DNA from 2 places in the Priestia sp. YIM B13552 genome. Region 1 is predicted to be linked to the other one. Evidence: predicted binding sites of a transcription regulator. Region 1 holds the regulator's gene; the other holds the start of a gene.
What was found. Region 1 encodes LexA, which represses DNA repair genes until DNA is damaged. Its sites were predicted from a motif close to CGAACATATGTTCG; they were not measured.
Positions count from the first base shown of each region.

Region 1 (7,983 bases):
AACCAAATTCTTTCATGATTGTTTCACCAGGAGCAGATGCACCGAAGTGATTAATACCAAGAACTTGTCCCTCGTCTCCAACATAGCGTTCCCAGCCAAGTGTAGAAGCCATTTCAATACCTAAACGTTTTTTCACTGATTTAGGGATAACACTTTCTTTGTACTCAGCAGATTGCTCTTCGAAACGATCCCATGCAGGCATACTTACTACAGATACGTCAATGCCTTCTGCAGCTAATGCTTTTTGTGCTTCTACTGCTAGGCTTACTTCAGAGCCTGTTGCAAGTATTAATGCATCCGCTTGGTCTTTACCAGCTTTAGATACAACGTACGCACCTTTAGACACGCCTTCGTATGCATTTTCTTTTGTACCTTCAAGCGTTGGCAAGTTTTGACGAGTCAATACAAGCGCCGTTGGGCGGTCAGTTGACTCTAATGCTAAGCGCCATGCAGCAGCTGTTTCATTTGCATCTGCAGGACGAACCACTGAAAGACCTGGCATTGCACGAAGTGATGGCAATTGTTCAATTGGCTCATGTGTTGGGCCGTCTTCTCCAACTGCGATACTATCATGTGTGAATACATATGTTACAGGAAGCTTCATTAAAGCTGCTAAGCGAATTGCTGGGCGAAGATAATCAGAGAATACAAAGAATGTTCCTCCAAATACTTTTACACCGCCGTGTAGAGCCATACCGTTTAATGCAGCTCCCATTGCAAATTCACGTACACCGAACCAGATATTACGTCCGCTGTAATCAGCTGCAGTGAAGTCTTCTGAACCTTTAATCATTGTTTTATTTGAGCCAGCTAAGTCAGCTGAACCGCCGAAGAATTGAGGTACAGCTTGTGCTACTGCGTTTAATACTTCTCCAGAAGAAGCACGGCTAGCTAAGCTTGAACCCGTTTCGTATGCTGGAAGCGTTTCTTCCCAGCCTTCCGGTAACTTTCCTTCTACTGCTAGTTCAAATTGACGACCTAGTTCAGGATATTTTTCTTTATACTGTGCAAATACATCGTTCCATTCGTTTTCTTTCTTTTGGCCATCTTCAGCAATTGTAGCTTTGAAGTGAGCATACACTTCTTCTGGCACATAGAAATCTTCTTCAAATGTCCATGCATAAGCTTCTTTTGTTAATTTTGTTTCATCGGAACCTAATGGAGAACCGTGCACGCCAGAAGTACCCGCGTGGTTTGGAGAACCAAATCCGATTGTTGTTTTTACTTCAATTAGCGTTGGGCGTGTTAAATCGCCTTTTGCTTCTTCAATTGCGTTTGCAATCGCTGTCAAGTCATTGCCGTCTTCAACGCGGATTACTTGCCATCCGTAAGCTTTGAAACGATCTTCTACGTTCTCAGAGAACGAGCGATCTAAATCTCCGTCTAAAGAAATATCATTTGAATCGTATAAAACAACTAAACGTCCTAATTTTAAGTGTGCCGCTAATGAAGCTGCTTCAGCAGATACACCTTCCATTAAGTCTCCGTCACCACAGATACCATACGTAAAGTGGTCTACAATTTCTAAACCTTCTTTGTTGTATGTTTCAGCTAAATGACGTTCTGCCATTGCTTTACCAACAGCCATTGCAATACCTTGTCCTAGTGGACCAGTTGTTGCATCAACACCTGCTGTATGACCGAACTCTGGATGACCTGGTGTTTTACTTCCCCATTGACGGAAGTTTTTAAGGTCTTCAATTGATAAGTCATATCCAGCTAAATGAAGCAAGCTGTATAATAGTGCCGATCCGTGTCCTGCTGATAATACAAAGCGGTCACGGTTGAACCAGTTTGGATTCTTTGGATTGATGTTCATAAATTTTGTCCACAATGTATATGCCATTGGAGCAGCTCCCATTGGCATACCTGGGTGACCTGAATTTGCTTTTTCAATCGCATCGATTGATAAAGTACGAATTGTTGCAATCGAAAGATCTTCAATACGTTGTGTCATACTCTTCATTCCTTTCAAAACTATGTACATATGTTATCATACTAATGATTTGCTTATTTGTACAATACTTGAACCAAAAAAATTTCCACTTTTACAGTTTTTGTGCCCCTTATTAAAAATATACAAAAAACTAGAGGGAACACTCCCTCTAGTTTTACTAGAACGTCTTAGTGAAGACGCTTCTTTTTACTCTCTTTTAACTTCTTAGGCGTAACATCTTTACCTTCTTCGTCTACAACTTTAATCGTATGAAGGTGATTTGTCATAGATTGTCGGAAAACTTTTAAATATTCCTGACGTAGCTCTTGCTGTTCTTTCGCTTCAGATTCTGTCAGACCTTCAGCCTTTGCCTTTTTTGAAAGAGCATTAATACGAGCAAGTTTATCTTTTGATAGCATATAAAACCTATCTCCTTATAATCAATAATTAAAATTACCGAACCGCTTCGGCAACATGTAGTCATCTTACTAAATCTCTTTCGTTTTATCAAGAGATTGAGCACTCTCTTGGTACTCTTGATAGCGGCGATGTACCGTCGCTTTTGAAATATTATAGCCAAAACCTTTTAGCGTAACTGAAATTTCAGCAAAGGTTAAGCCGTTATGACGAAGGCGGACAATTTCTTCAATAGGCGCTTCTTTTTTTTCCCTTCCCGAGTTAACTCCTTGATTTTTTAAATTTTTCTGCGGACGATAACCGTTTTCTACGGCTCTTTTCATTCCTCTTCTAATTTTAGCATTATGTAATTTCCGCTGATGCTCTTCCACTAAGCTAATAATATCTAACACCATTGAATCAGATTCTGAAAGCTGAAGCTGACCTTGATGACTAATCGTATAGATGGTAGCATTTTCTTTATGAAAAGCATGAAGCAGCGCAATTCGGGCATTTCCTCTGCCTAATCGTGTTTCGTCTTGAATAAGCAGCACAGAGATTTTCTCTTCTTTCATTGTATGAAGAACATCCAAAATACCCTCTCTGTCTACGTCATATCCGCTTGCTTTTTCCATCACGACTTTTTTTACGTCTAGATAGTGAAGACCAGCAAGCTTTTTTAATTCTTCTTGCTGGCGCTGTAAAGATGTTTCTTGGGTTTTTTTATCCGTACTGACACGGCAATAAATAATGGCGTCCACTTTTATCACGACCTTTTCGGCTTCTAACAATATTCAGGAACGGCCGTTACACACTACTGTTCAATTGCCACTTGATTATGTAACTCTTGTTTTAAAACAGGAATATATAATTTATCTCCAGGAGATAAAGACTGGGCAGTGTCTGAGTTTAAATCATTGACGTCTTCAACCCATTTGACAAATTCATTGGTGGTCAAATGATGGTGATTATGATACTTGTTGGACAAGTCCCAAAGCGTATCTCCTTTTGTAATAGTAACCGTTGAATATTTGTCTAAATCTACTTTATCCGCTCCTAAAACCAGCGTCAATACATATGTAAGTGCAGCGATTGCTGCAAAAAAAATAGCGTAATGTTTCATAGAATGTAAGAATTGTTGCATATTATGATCCCCCTATCAGAATATATGTTCTTATTTTATTGAGAACATTTGTTTCTGTCAATGGAATTCTTCGAACTTATGTTTGTATATTGACACATCACGTGGTATAATTCACCTAAAGAATAGCTAAAATCGAGGTGAAAAATATGAAGCTATCAAAACGTCAACAAGACATACTAGATTTTATTAAGCACGAAGTAAAATTAAAAGGTTATCCGCCTTCTGTTCGCGAGATTGGGGAAGCGGTAGGATTAGCCTCTAGCTCCACTGTACACGGGCATTTAGCTCGTTTAGAAAGCAAAGGGTTAATTCGCAGAGATCCAACAAAACCAAGAGCAATCGAAGTTCTTCAACTAGATGAAGTAAACATCCCTAAAAGCAATGTCATTAATGTTCCTGTTATCGGTAAAGTAACAGCGGGTCTTCCTATAACAGCCGTTGAAAATGTGGAAGAATATTTCCCTCTTCCAGATAAATTCGTTTCTCCAGATGATCATGTATTTATGCTTGAAATTATGGGAGAAAGTATGATTGAAGCAGGTATTCTAGATGGCGATATGGTAATCGTACGTCAGCAGCAAACAGCTAATAATGGAGATATTGTGGTCGCTATGACCGAGGACAACGAAGCAACGGTAAAACGTTTCTTTAAAGAAGAAAATTTCGTTCGTTTACAGCCTGAAAATTCAACGATGGCGCCTATTATTCTTCGCCACGTAACGATTTTAGGAAAAGTAACTGGTGTATATCGCACGATTCACTAATCAGACACTGTATGTAAAACCAACTAATCATGATGTTAGTTGGTTTTTTTACGTTTGTTTTCTAAAAAAATTGGCATATTATAAATGATACGTTGAATCACCGCAGGCAGGTAGAACGGTTTTTGTAAAGCTTGTTTCACCTTTTACTTTCTATCTGCATTTCCTCGACTCTTACAAGGAAATACAACCGACCATAAGAAGGATGTAGTTTATGACCAATACACCAAGGAAAACAGAACCATTTCAAACCATTGTACCTACCAAAGCAATGAACATGTTTCTTTTTCCTTTTTCCTTTGACCGAAAAAATAAAGAGCAGCTTGTTCATGCACTAAAAGAAAATTTGTTCGAATTTTTTTCCATTCAAAAAAAACATTTAGAAAAAGAATACTACGGAGAACAGTATTACGTATCTCATGATAGCCTGGATCAATATTTTCTTCCTTACATTGAATGCATTCTATTCCCTGACTCGTGCGAAAAAGAAGGGTTGCTTCGATTTTCCAAAAAAATAGACCATACTATTACGTTACACACTTCCTCCACCACCGTATCTAGCAACGTGCTGTCTGTGGATGTTTTTTTATGTCCTTTTGAAATTGGCGTCATGACCATTCGCACTGAGATGAGCCATAATCATTACACCTATGATGATATTTTAGAATTCATGAATCATTTTCGTGTACTAGAACCGAAGCTTGCTGAAGAGCATGGATCCACCATTACCTATGAACATCATCGCTATAGCAAAGTGCAAGATTATATTTTTTCACAGCTTGCGCCATTTTTGAACGAACACATCAAGAAAGAAGCCACGCGTGAACAGCACGTTGGGAGCCTTCCTTATTTTATCGATGAACGGATGTTTGTGTTAAGTTATGTAACGGTAAATCAAGAGCAAGAAATTAATTCCACAACTTTATTTCGTACTGGGCAGCTAAATAGCTATACGCCTGACGGGAAAGCGTTTATTTCTGCACACAACCATGAGTATATTAAAACGTATAATACCAAACACGTGTATGAAAGATGGGCTCCTGAAACCTATTACGTCATAACAGACCATGTGTTTTCGTGTATTTCTAAATCGACAGATTCTAAAACGGATCAACTTTTGATGAATCATCTATTTGGCCAGCATTACTATAATTTATTTTTACATTTTTTCTATAAAATCGTGTTGCTAAAATTATCTTATGAATATTCGCAGCTCACGTTTCATAAAAATTCAGAGGGCATTGAACGACTAATCCGCTCTATTACCGTGTTTTCAGGTAAATATTTATTTTTAGAAATTAGCTCTCGCACAGAAGGTCAAGAGTTTTCTGAGCTCTTTAAAAAAATCTTTCATATCAATTCTCTTTATCAAGAAGTCAAAGAAACCCTTGGTACTTTGTACCAAAATCAAGAGAAAATCGCAGCCAAACGTCACAATTACTTATTATTAATTTTAACGATTTATACGGTTCTTTCCGGTATTTACGGAATGAATTTAGTTATTAGCAAACTAAAGGGAAACATCAATTGGGATAGCATGAAGCAGTTTTCTATCTTTGAATATATCGCTTTAATAGTAGCTCTGTCAGGAATTCTGATCAGCATTAGTCTCGGAGTGAGTTCCCTATGGAATTTATTAAAAGATCGGTTTAAAACATAAAAGCTGTTCGCATACGTATGGATGCAAACAGCTTTTTCTATTACAAAATCGTTTTCCTACTCGGCTTACCCTTTTATCAAACGTTATGCCGCTGTCGTAATTTCAGAACAATCTAACATTATACTCTATAAGAAAAATATATACAAAATAATAAAATATGGTATCATAGGGTAGGAATTTTGTACCTTATCTTTGAAATAATTTGCAGGAGGTAATATGCTTAACTCATTTTTATCCAAAAGCCTGATCTTTTTATGTGTCATTATTCTTACATGGTCTCTATGGGGCAGTTATAATGCGATGACAAATTCATTGGAATTAAAGGGCTTGGCTTTAAGTAATTCATTTATTATTGAAGGAATCTTTATCACTTTCCTTGTCATTTTTCTAATAGCAATTGCAAGTAGATACATGAACAAAACTGTTTTTTTTATTTCACTGATCGTTTTGACCTTAGGTATTCGACTAGCATGGATGCTTTCTGTTCAAACGCCTGTAAAATCTGACTTTCTTGTCATGTTAGATGCCGCGCGTAATATCGCAAAAGGAAATTATGAATTTAACCAAAGCGTTTATTTTACTACATGGGTATATCAGCTAGGCTTTTCATTCTATGAATCTGTTATTATTCGCTGTTTTGGAGATAATATTTTTATATTAAAATTGTTAAATATTTTTTATTCCACTGGCACCGTTATTTTTATTTATTTAATTGGCGCGAAAGTATTTAATGAACTTGCTGGGAGAATGGCAGCTTTTCTATATGCGTTCTACATTCCGAACATTCTCTATAGCTCAGTGTTAACTAACCAGCATTTAGCTACTTTTTTATTTTATGCAGCTTTTTACCTTATTATAAAAAGATTTGCTCATAACAAGTTTAGCTGGCTTTATATTGGCCTGCTATTGTCGTTAGGAAATTTAATGCGCCCTCTAGGACCCATTATTATCGTTGCTGTTTTCATTTATTTCATCTTGCAAATTCTTCAACCTTACATTAAAACGAAGGATGCTGCTGAATTAAAAGCTCGTCGAAAGAAAATAGGAAAAAACCTCGTAGGCATACTGGCTACTTTTTTTATTGCAAATGCGCTAATCAACTATTCTTTTGTAGCCAGCGGCATTTCTAAATATCCTTTAAGTAACAGAGATCCTTTATGGAAATTTGTCATTGGCTTTAATTACGAAACAAGCGGTTCTTATTCTTCAGAGGATGCTAGTCGTTTTATGGGTATGCCAATTGGAGAAAAACGAGCTGAAGCAGAAAAAGAGGTAATTAAAGAACGGGTAGCAGATAAAGAGCAGCTTTTAGATCTCTTTCACATTAAATTCCTAAATATGTGGGGAGGAACGGATGCATCTACATTTTGGAGCATTTCATTAACTCCTCAAGAAGATGTACCTTTTAATAAAGAGAAATTAATTAGTGCTGCTCAAAGTTATGAAAGAATCATTTACGTTTCAACTACTATTCTTTCCATTATTGGCCTTATATGTTTATTCGTGAGGAAGCAGGATAAATATCCATATACACTGTTTTTATTACTAATCATAGGATACGTTCTTATTCACTTGCTTATTGAAATTCAAACTCGCTATCGATTCTTTATTTTTCCAAGCTTTATGCTGCTCGAAGGATTTGGTATTTCAGTGATTCTATCCTATTTAATAGTACGATTTACTAAAAATAAGCCCAAGACAAAATGTGAAGAGATAAATTAAATGGAAGGGATTATACAACCGTGATAAAATTCCTGAAATTCGGTTTTGTAGGTATAATGAATACCCTGCTCACTATTATCAGTTACTTAGCACTCATTCATTTTGATATGAATTATATATTGGCTAACGTACTATCTTATTTTATTGGCGTTATAAACAGCTACTATTGGAACAAATCGTGGGTGTTTCAAGCAACTGTACATAAATGGATGTTAGCTCAATTTTTCATCGTAAACCTTATTACTTTAGCAATTAATACAAGCTGCTTATTCCTTCTTGTACACTATACACCTGCTAATCCAATAATCGGACAACTGTTGTCTACTTGTATAGGAATGTTTATCAATTTTTTCCTTAATAAAAT
Region 1 covers NZ_JBHZOU010000002.1:374,859-382,841, forward strand. The annotation lists gene tkt (transketolase) at 1-1,957, opposite strand, end outside; gene ACFX40_RS08030 (DUF896 domain-containing protein) at 2,125-2,355, opposite strand; gene ACFX40_RS08035 (YneB family resolvase-like protein) at 2,425-3,093, opposite strand; gene yneA (cell division suppressor protein YneA) at 3,147-3,476, opposite strand; gene lexA (transcriptional repressor LexA) at 3,623-4,240, shown strand; gene ACFX40_RS08050 (magnesium transporter CorA family protein) at 4,452-5,897, shown strand; gene ACFX40_RS08055 (ArnT family glycosyltransferase) at 6,114-7,619, shown strand; gene ACFX40_RS08060 (GtrA family protein) at 7,640-7,983, shown strand, end outside.

Region 2 (7,983 bases), on a different contig from region 1:
AAAAAAATCATTAATAAAAATTAATATAAGCCCAACTATTATAATTAAATACAAGATAGTAATAAAAATACTTTTCATCTTTATTAATACTCCTTTGGATTTATTTTACTATTAAGATTATACAGGATATGCGCTTATTTTCAATACATAAAGTGTAAATTTACACTAAATGCATTTTCATTCCCATTTTATCTTAATATACGACAATGAATATATCACATTTGAACTAATAAATAACAAAAAATAACAAAATACCATTTACAATTATTTTACTTTTTTGTAATATGTTAAATGGAAAGGAGAGATAAATTATAAAGAAAATTACAAAATTTAAAAAGTTGGTAACTGCATTAATTTTAATGCTTGTTCTAGTGTTTACTTCGTCATCACTAGCTCAAGCTGCCAGTTCTAGTGCAAAATTAACTTCTAACCAGACTAGTTCGAGTGGGTCATGGGTGAAAATATTTTCTACGAAGCCTAAAGAAACAAAAACCACAGCCGTTATCAAAGCTAAGAACACTGGAAAGGCTAGTATGCGAGTTTCTATAATGTTCCCCTACGATAGCTATCCTGATAGAGAAGTTAAATTTTGGACTCTAAAATCAGGAGAGAGCTTGAACAAAACAGTATCTCTTACAAATGGTACATATTCAATTAGGTTACAACAACTTAATATGTCACCTTATGTCAAAGGTACAAGTGGTAACGGATCTTTAAGTAAAAAATAAAATGGAGGATATGTTATATGAACAGAAAAACTGCTTTATTGTCCATAATTACTTTATCTTTAAGCACTTCTTTGTTAATGGGAAATTATAATAGCGCTAGTGCTGAAGAAATAAATTCTGATGATTACTACCAAAAAAAGGGTGAAGAATTACAGTATAGTGATTTTTCCAGTCAATACAGTAAAGAACTAAAAAGTGTCAAAGAAGAAACTGTTAACCAAATAAGAAAAGAGTCATTATCTTCAGACCAGCAAAATAATTATCATGCGTCGGCTGTGTCTGGTTCCATGGGAAGTGCTGGGGATGTATTGACTACTATGAAAGGAAGTAGTTCTACCGCCAATGCCTGGCCAGGAGGTCATGCTGCAATAGTCGTAGACTCAGCTAACACCATTGAAGCTTATGGAAATAAAGGGCCATCTAAAGATGGAGTACGCTATTGGTCCAACAATTGGAAAAATAGATGGAAAGATGCGAAGGTACAAAGAGTAAAAAATTCTACGGCCTCTCAAAGAGCAAAAGCTGTCAAATATACTAAAGCTCAGCTATATGAGCCATACAATTATAATTTTGCTTCCAAGAATAAAACAGATTCATGGTATTGCTCACAGTTGGTATGGAGAGCTTGGAAAGAACAAGGGTATGATTTAGATTCAAGTAGTGTCCCAGGTGTATTCCCTGTTGATATTCGGAAAAGTAATAAATTGAAGTAATATTATAAAAAAAGAAAGCGATGAGTTTATATCGCTTTCTTTTTAATTAGGAGTATTTTAATGTATAAGAATATAACCATAATATGTATACTCTTAAGTATTTTAACCGGGTGTACTAATCACAGAGAATTTATAGCTGTATTAAGTAGTGATTTAGATAGCAATAATAGCAAAGTTACAATTTTAGACAAAGAACTGGATAATATAAAAACTAAAAATATAAACGAATCAGGTTTAACTCAAATATCCTATGATGAAGAGGAGTACAATATACTGTCTAGCTATAATTCTAAAATAATTACTCTTTCTAATGAAAAAGTAAAGAAACAAAATTCCTCTTTACCTTATCCCTTATTTAGTATTTATAATAGTAATTGGGAACTGATGGTTTATAATTTTGATAAAAAAAATGATATAAATTTTTATACTTATGAATTAAAAAAAAGCTCTGGTGAACTTGTTAGCAAAAGATTAGAAGGCATACCATTTTCAGTACAGGAATACGGTAAGAAAATATATACTGTAGCTAGAAATATGAATGAACCCATAGATAAGCAATTTTCTTTGAATATTCTTTCGGCAAAAGATTTAAGAGTCTTAAAGAAAGTGCAATTAGGCATTCCATACGCTCTGTCAGATATGAACGTTAAACACAATAAAATTTATCTAACAATGTTTAATTTAGAAGAAGGTAAGCAAAGTGAAAGCAAAGTTTTGATTTATAATCTCAAAAGTAACGAGCTAAGGGAGATTCATTTAAAATATAATAATGGTAATGAAGTTATTCCATTAAAAGAAGGATTTTTAATAAAACATAATACATCTAAAAATACTACAACATTTGTTCTTTACAATGATAGTTATAGATATCAAACAGAATTAAAAATTAATAAAGCAATCATTAAAACAAAATACTGGAAAGATAGCCTTTATTATCTCACAGAAAGTAAAACTCTTGAAAAATATGATTTAAAACAGAAAAAGGTGACTAATTCTATAAAATTAAAAGATAACACCAATGATTTTATAATAATAAAACAAGGATCTTAATTAAATATCTATAGACATCTTTTTTTATTTATACGCATTAGATTTTACTTCAATATTAGGTAAGACGTTCCCAATTAAAGTGAATGTCCATAATATGAAGGAGTTTGTGAACGACTATGTGAAAAATCATTTGAGAGAAGAATTGGATAAAGGAAAGTTGAAGAACTAAAAGAGAAGTTAAAGTTTATAAATTGAAATTATCCTTATAAAGAAGGTATCATGGTGGAATTACAATACGGATTGATGCACCTGTAACTTCTATAAAAAACCAGTTAGAGAGAATTAGAATCAAAGAAGAAAGCTACCTCGGAATGTATAAAGAGGCAGCTTTCTTTTAGGTGTCACACTGGTTAAAATATAAATCCCCAAGGGAATCAACAAACTGAATGAATCCTGTCTCTGTTATGCATTGGCCTTTCTTGTAATAGGTAAGGTATACTTGTTTATTTGTATGTAAGGCTTCAATCAAGATGAAATTGATTTGTTTCATTTGCTCTTCTGTTAAAACAGGTTGAGCTACTTCTACTTGCTTATTTATAATCTCCTTTAACCCTATGTATTGCTCTGGCATAGTGGCGAATGGCCGCCATTTTTTCATTCCTCTAGGTTCCATCTCTTTTTCCTCCTTACGCTTTATGGCCACCCATAAGGCCATTTCGATAACGAGCTGTTGAATGAGGAAGGTGACTAGACGCACGTAGTACACTATTCTTCCCATAACGCAGCCGAATGTCATCAATCGTTTTAGCAAGAGCATAGGCTCTTTCACGTTGGTCAATATCCTCAAATAAGCTCATTTGCTCCTCTTCCTGGATGCTTGTATTGGATAATGAAATGCCAATGGAGCGAATCGGCATTCCACTATCATGCGTATGTAAAATAGTTAAACAATACGGAAAGATATCTTGGCTCAAGTTCGAAGCTCTCCCCATTTTCTTTTGTCTGGAGAAGCCTCTACCTGTTTGTTTGCTGTAGCCAATCGATAAATGGATTGTTTGAGCCACCACTTGATGCATGCGTAAACGAAAACACACATCATCCAATAGCTCCAACAGCAATAATTCCACTTCTTTTCGGTTTGTATAATCCCGAAACAAAATTTGACTCTTTCCGAAAGAACGAGAGCTAGGAATGTACACATCAGAAATACGACTAAAATCAATCCCATTCGCATGTTGGTGCAACTCTTCCCCCAGGACACCAAATTCTTTACGTAACATCTCTACAGAAGAAAGAGCGAGTTCTTTTATGGAGTGAATGCCCAAACGATTCAAGCGCCTTTCCGTAGCAGACGAGATCCCCCAGAAATCCTTCATCGGATGAATGGACCACAACTTAAAGGGAATATCCTCATATCGCCAATACGCAACTCCTGTTGGGCTATTCTTGGCCTCATGATCTAAGCTCACCTTCGCCAGTAAGAGATTCGGACCGATGCCTGCGGTAGCTGTCAGCCGTGTCTTACGATAAATCTCATTGATGATTTTGTGAGCTAATTCTTCTGGTGTTTGAGCGAACAAATGCAGAGAAGCTGTCGCATCAATAAACAACTCATCAATGCTATAGGCATGAAAGTCTTCAGGAGCCACATACTGTAACACTAAACTCGAAATATAGTTCGAAGCCTTGATATATCTCTCCATGGATGGATTCACCACATGGATATCTTTCCTTTTAGGAATGTCGAAAAGGCGACTTCCTGTTTTGATCCCTTCTTTCTTTAATAAGGGTGTGGCAGCTAACACAACCGATCCTGACCTTTTGGTATCTCCTACCACCGCAAGCCTTGTTTTCAATGGATTTACCCCCCGTATGACAGAGGAGACTGAGGCAAAAAACGATTTCATGTCGATACAAATAATGATTCTGTTTGGTAGCTGCCCATAATCCATTAAAAGAACTCCTTAAATAAAAGAACGTTTGTTTCATTCATTATATACGAACAAACGTTCTTTATTCAACAAAAACTCTAAAGTTTTCCCGATTATTGTTACTATAATAAGAGAGAAGAACATTGTATATGAATTGAGAAGACGGAGGGTTGATCAATGAATAAAAAACTGTCTAGTTATATTATCTTTTTTTCATGGTTTTTGTTCTTAGTTCTTTTATGGATTATCGTCTCATTCTTTAAAGGTGAAAATGGACAGTGGTGGTCTATGTATCGTTTGAACCCACATAAATACGGTCCTTGGGCTTTAGAGATTTCTTACATAAAGATTAGTATTGCTGCTGTTATTTCGTTAGGAATAGCTTATATGGTGAGTTTTGAATTCAAAAGAAAAAATAAGATGAAATAAATGGTTTTTTAGTAAAAGAGGATTTCTACATATTTTTTATCTTTGAGGGATCAGTTACGAATGAATTATATGAGAATTTATACACTAAGGGCTGGTATAAAAAGAAACATGAAAATTGAAGGTGGAATTAACCTGTTACATTTAATCTTCTGCTAAAACAGGTTAAGGGATTTCTAGTTGTTTGTTTACGACTTTTTGTAAGGGTCCCTGCTAACATAAGCCTAGCAAGATTAGACAAAAAGAAAGCCGATGACTCCTGCGCTAAGGAATCATCAGCCTATATTTTTATAAGATTTAAAGCTACCATAATCGATCAATTGAATGTCGAGTAAATAATGGGTACTTGTCCGGTATTCTAATTACCAAATCCCCCTAAATATTTACTTAGTTTAAGTATCTGGAATAATTGTAATAGCGATGGTCCGAACTGGGGCTTCTTTTTCGTTTCCCTTACTCTGGGTATGGTAGTATTTAGTCATTAATTCGTTTAATTCGTTTTGAAATTGTATAAAATGTTCCTCATCTATCTTTAATTCCACTACAGAAAAAGTTGCCCCGTCCTCTTGGCTGTTTTGTTCCCCTAATTTCTTAAGATAAGTTTGATATTGTGTCATAAGTGATAACTGGTAATAAGAAATATAGTCTAACTTTTCCTTGCTAGATAATTCCCTCCATTCACTTCCGTCAATTTTTGCCTCTTCTTCATTTATAGCGTAATATTTTTCGGAAACCGATTTTACTTTTTTTTCTTTAATTACACAAACAATACCAGAATCAAACATAGTTTGAAGATGCCTATATAGAGTTGCTTGGGGCACATCTTTAAGAATTTTCACCATTTCTAATGGTGTTAACCCATTTTCTCTATTTCTCATTAATGCTTGGCAAATCTTTATTCTCACCGGATGCATTAATATTTCAACTTTAGTACTCATCCAATCACCTTATTATTTATTAAATTTAATTCTTATTATAAATAATGAGAATAATGATTGCAACGAATCTGCATTTGATTTATCATTATTAATAATGATAATGAGATTAGGAAGGAATGTTGAAAATGCAACTACATTATGGATTAAACGACCTTAAAGATCTTGATTTTATGGCTTTTCTGCCCGTTATATTGCCAGTTATTGCAGTGGGGACGCTTTTAGTTTTAATCGCACTAATTGATTTATACCGACATAGAAAGACAAGAGAAAATGTCCTTATATGGGCCCTAATTATTCTTTTTGTTAATACACTTGGACCTATTCTTTACTTTGTTATAGGGAGAAAGGATGGTGAGAACTCTTGAAATTAGAGATTATAAATGTAACAAAATCATTTAAAGAGAAAATTGCTGTCAATAATTTCTCGATGGAACTGAAATCAGGGGAATGTGTCGGGTTAATCGGGCCAAATGGAGCAGGCAAATCTACATTAATAAAAGTGATTTCAGATATCATCGATCCAAATACTGGTGAAGTTTTATTGAATGGGAAAAAAATATCTAAAATGAAAAGAGAAATTGGTTACCTACCACAGTACCCTAATTTTTTTCATTGGATGACAGCAAGAGAAACTCTTACGTTTATGGGTCAACTTTCGGGATTGAAAAAAGAAGTATTAACAAACTCGATACCGGAGATTCTGACAAAAGTTGGGCTAAAGGGCGAAGAAAACTCAAAGGTTGGTACATTTTCTGGAGGAATGAAACAACGACTTGGTATAGCACAAGCCTTACTACATAAACCTTCTCTTATTGTTATGGATGAACCGGTATCCGCATTAGATCCAATCGGTCGAAGAGAAGTGTTAAACCTGATTGAAGAAATAAAAAAAGATACAACCATTTTATTATCAACCCATATATTAAGCGATGCGGAAGAAATTTGTGAACGATTTGTCATTATGAAAGATGGAACAAAAATAGAAGATACAAAGATTACCGAACTTTTAAACCGCAATAGCGAAAATAAGTTAATTGTGGAAATCACAGCGAAGGACCGAAAGTGGGTAGACCATGTAAAAAAACTGCCTTACGTAAAGGACGTAGAAGTTATTGGGCTTAAAGTCAAAGTAAAGGTTGAAAGTATCGAAAAAAATAAAAATTTATTGCTGCAAAATGCACTCGAACATAAAGTGGACATCGTTAAATTTGAAATGAATAACGATACTTTAGAAGAAATCTTCTTAAAATTGGTGGTGCAGAAATGAATAACTTAATTGTACTGATAAAAAAAGAATATGTTCAAATGTTACGTGATTTTAAGGTAATTTGGCTACCGATTGTTTTTATATTTTTAGGGGCAACGCAGCCAGTAATAACTCATTACTTGCCATCAATTCTAGAAGCATTAGGAGGCGGTGGTCAGGGAATTACCATTGATCCGAGTATGACAGCACAAAAAGGAGGAGAAGTACTAGCAAGTACTTTAGGATCTCAGTTTGATCAGCTTGGTCTTATGATTCTTGCAATTTCTATGATGGGTATCATTCAAACAGATAAAGCCAACGGTATGCTGGCCTTTATTTTAACACGACCTGTTACTGTTACTTCATATATAGGTGGAAAAATAGTATCAAATTATTTGATGGCAGCTTTTAGTGTAACAATTGGATACTTTACCTCTTACCTATATGTAAATTATCTTTTTACTGCTGTTCCATTTTCACACATGATTACTGGGTTAATATTTTATCTAGTATGGGTTCTTTTTATCGTATCTTTCACAACAATGATAAGTGCTATTTTTTACAGTCAAGGTATTATTGCATTAATTTCAATTATTTTCCTTATAGGTTGTAGGATAATCGTCGGTCTGAACCCAATAATGGATCAATTAAATCCAGCCAGTATGAGTAAGCATGCAATGGAAACACTAATGACGGGATTAGTAGATTCAAATGCAGTAGGTAATTTACTATTGACATTCGTTTGGATTTTATTGACACTCTTTATAACAAATTATTGGATTTCTAATAAAAAGTTTAGTCATGAATAAGTAGAGAATAATCGTGATGAGGATCTGAGATTTTTTTATCTAGTTTGTGCTAGGGAATTCCCTTCCGTTTTTACTGCTCTACTATTAACAGTAGTAATAATGAGCTTACCCAAAAATAGGGTAAGCTTTTGTATTAGAAAAAATTGGGTTTAATCGGGTAAGCGAGGGGCATCACTGCCCCTGACTCCCCTAAGAACCGTAC
Region 2 covers NZ_JBHZOU010000010.1:79,542-87,524, reverse strand. The annotation lists gene ACFX40_RS25400 (hypothetical protein) at 1-78, opposite strand, end outside; gene ACFX40_RS25395 (YiiX/YebB-like N1pC/P60 family cysteine hydrolase) at 746-1,441, shown strand; gene ACFX40_RS25390 (hypothetical protein) at 1,502-2,491, shown strand; gene ACFX40_RS25385 (YolD-like family protein) at 2,826-3,104, opposite strand; gene ACFX40_RS25380 (Y-family DNA polymerase) at 3,118-4,383, opposite strand; gene ACFX40_RS25375 (hypothetical protein) at 4,540-4,791, shown strand; gene ACFX40_RS25370 (transcriptional regulator) at 5,181-5,726, opposite strand; gene ACFX40_RS25365 (PLD nuclease N-terminal domain-containing protein) at 5,852-6,091, shown strand; gene ACFX40_RS25360 (ABC transporter ATP-binding protein) at 6,088-6,993, shown strand; gene ACFX40_RS25355 (ABC transporter permease) at 6,990-7,781, shown strand.
Region 2: ACFX40_RS25380 (Y-family DNA polymerase) is a predicted target of LexA. The motif match lies at 4,431-4,444, and genes of this name have one in related genera.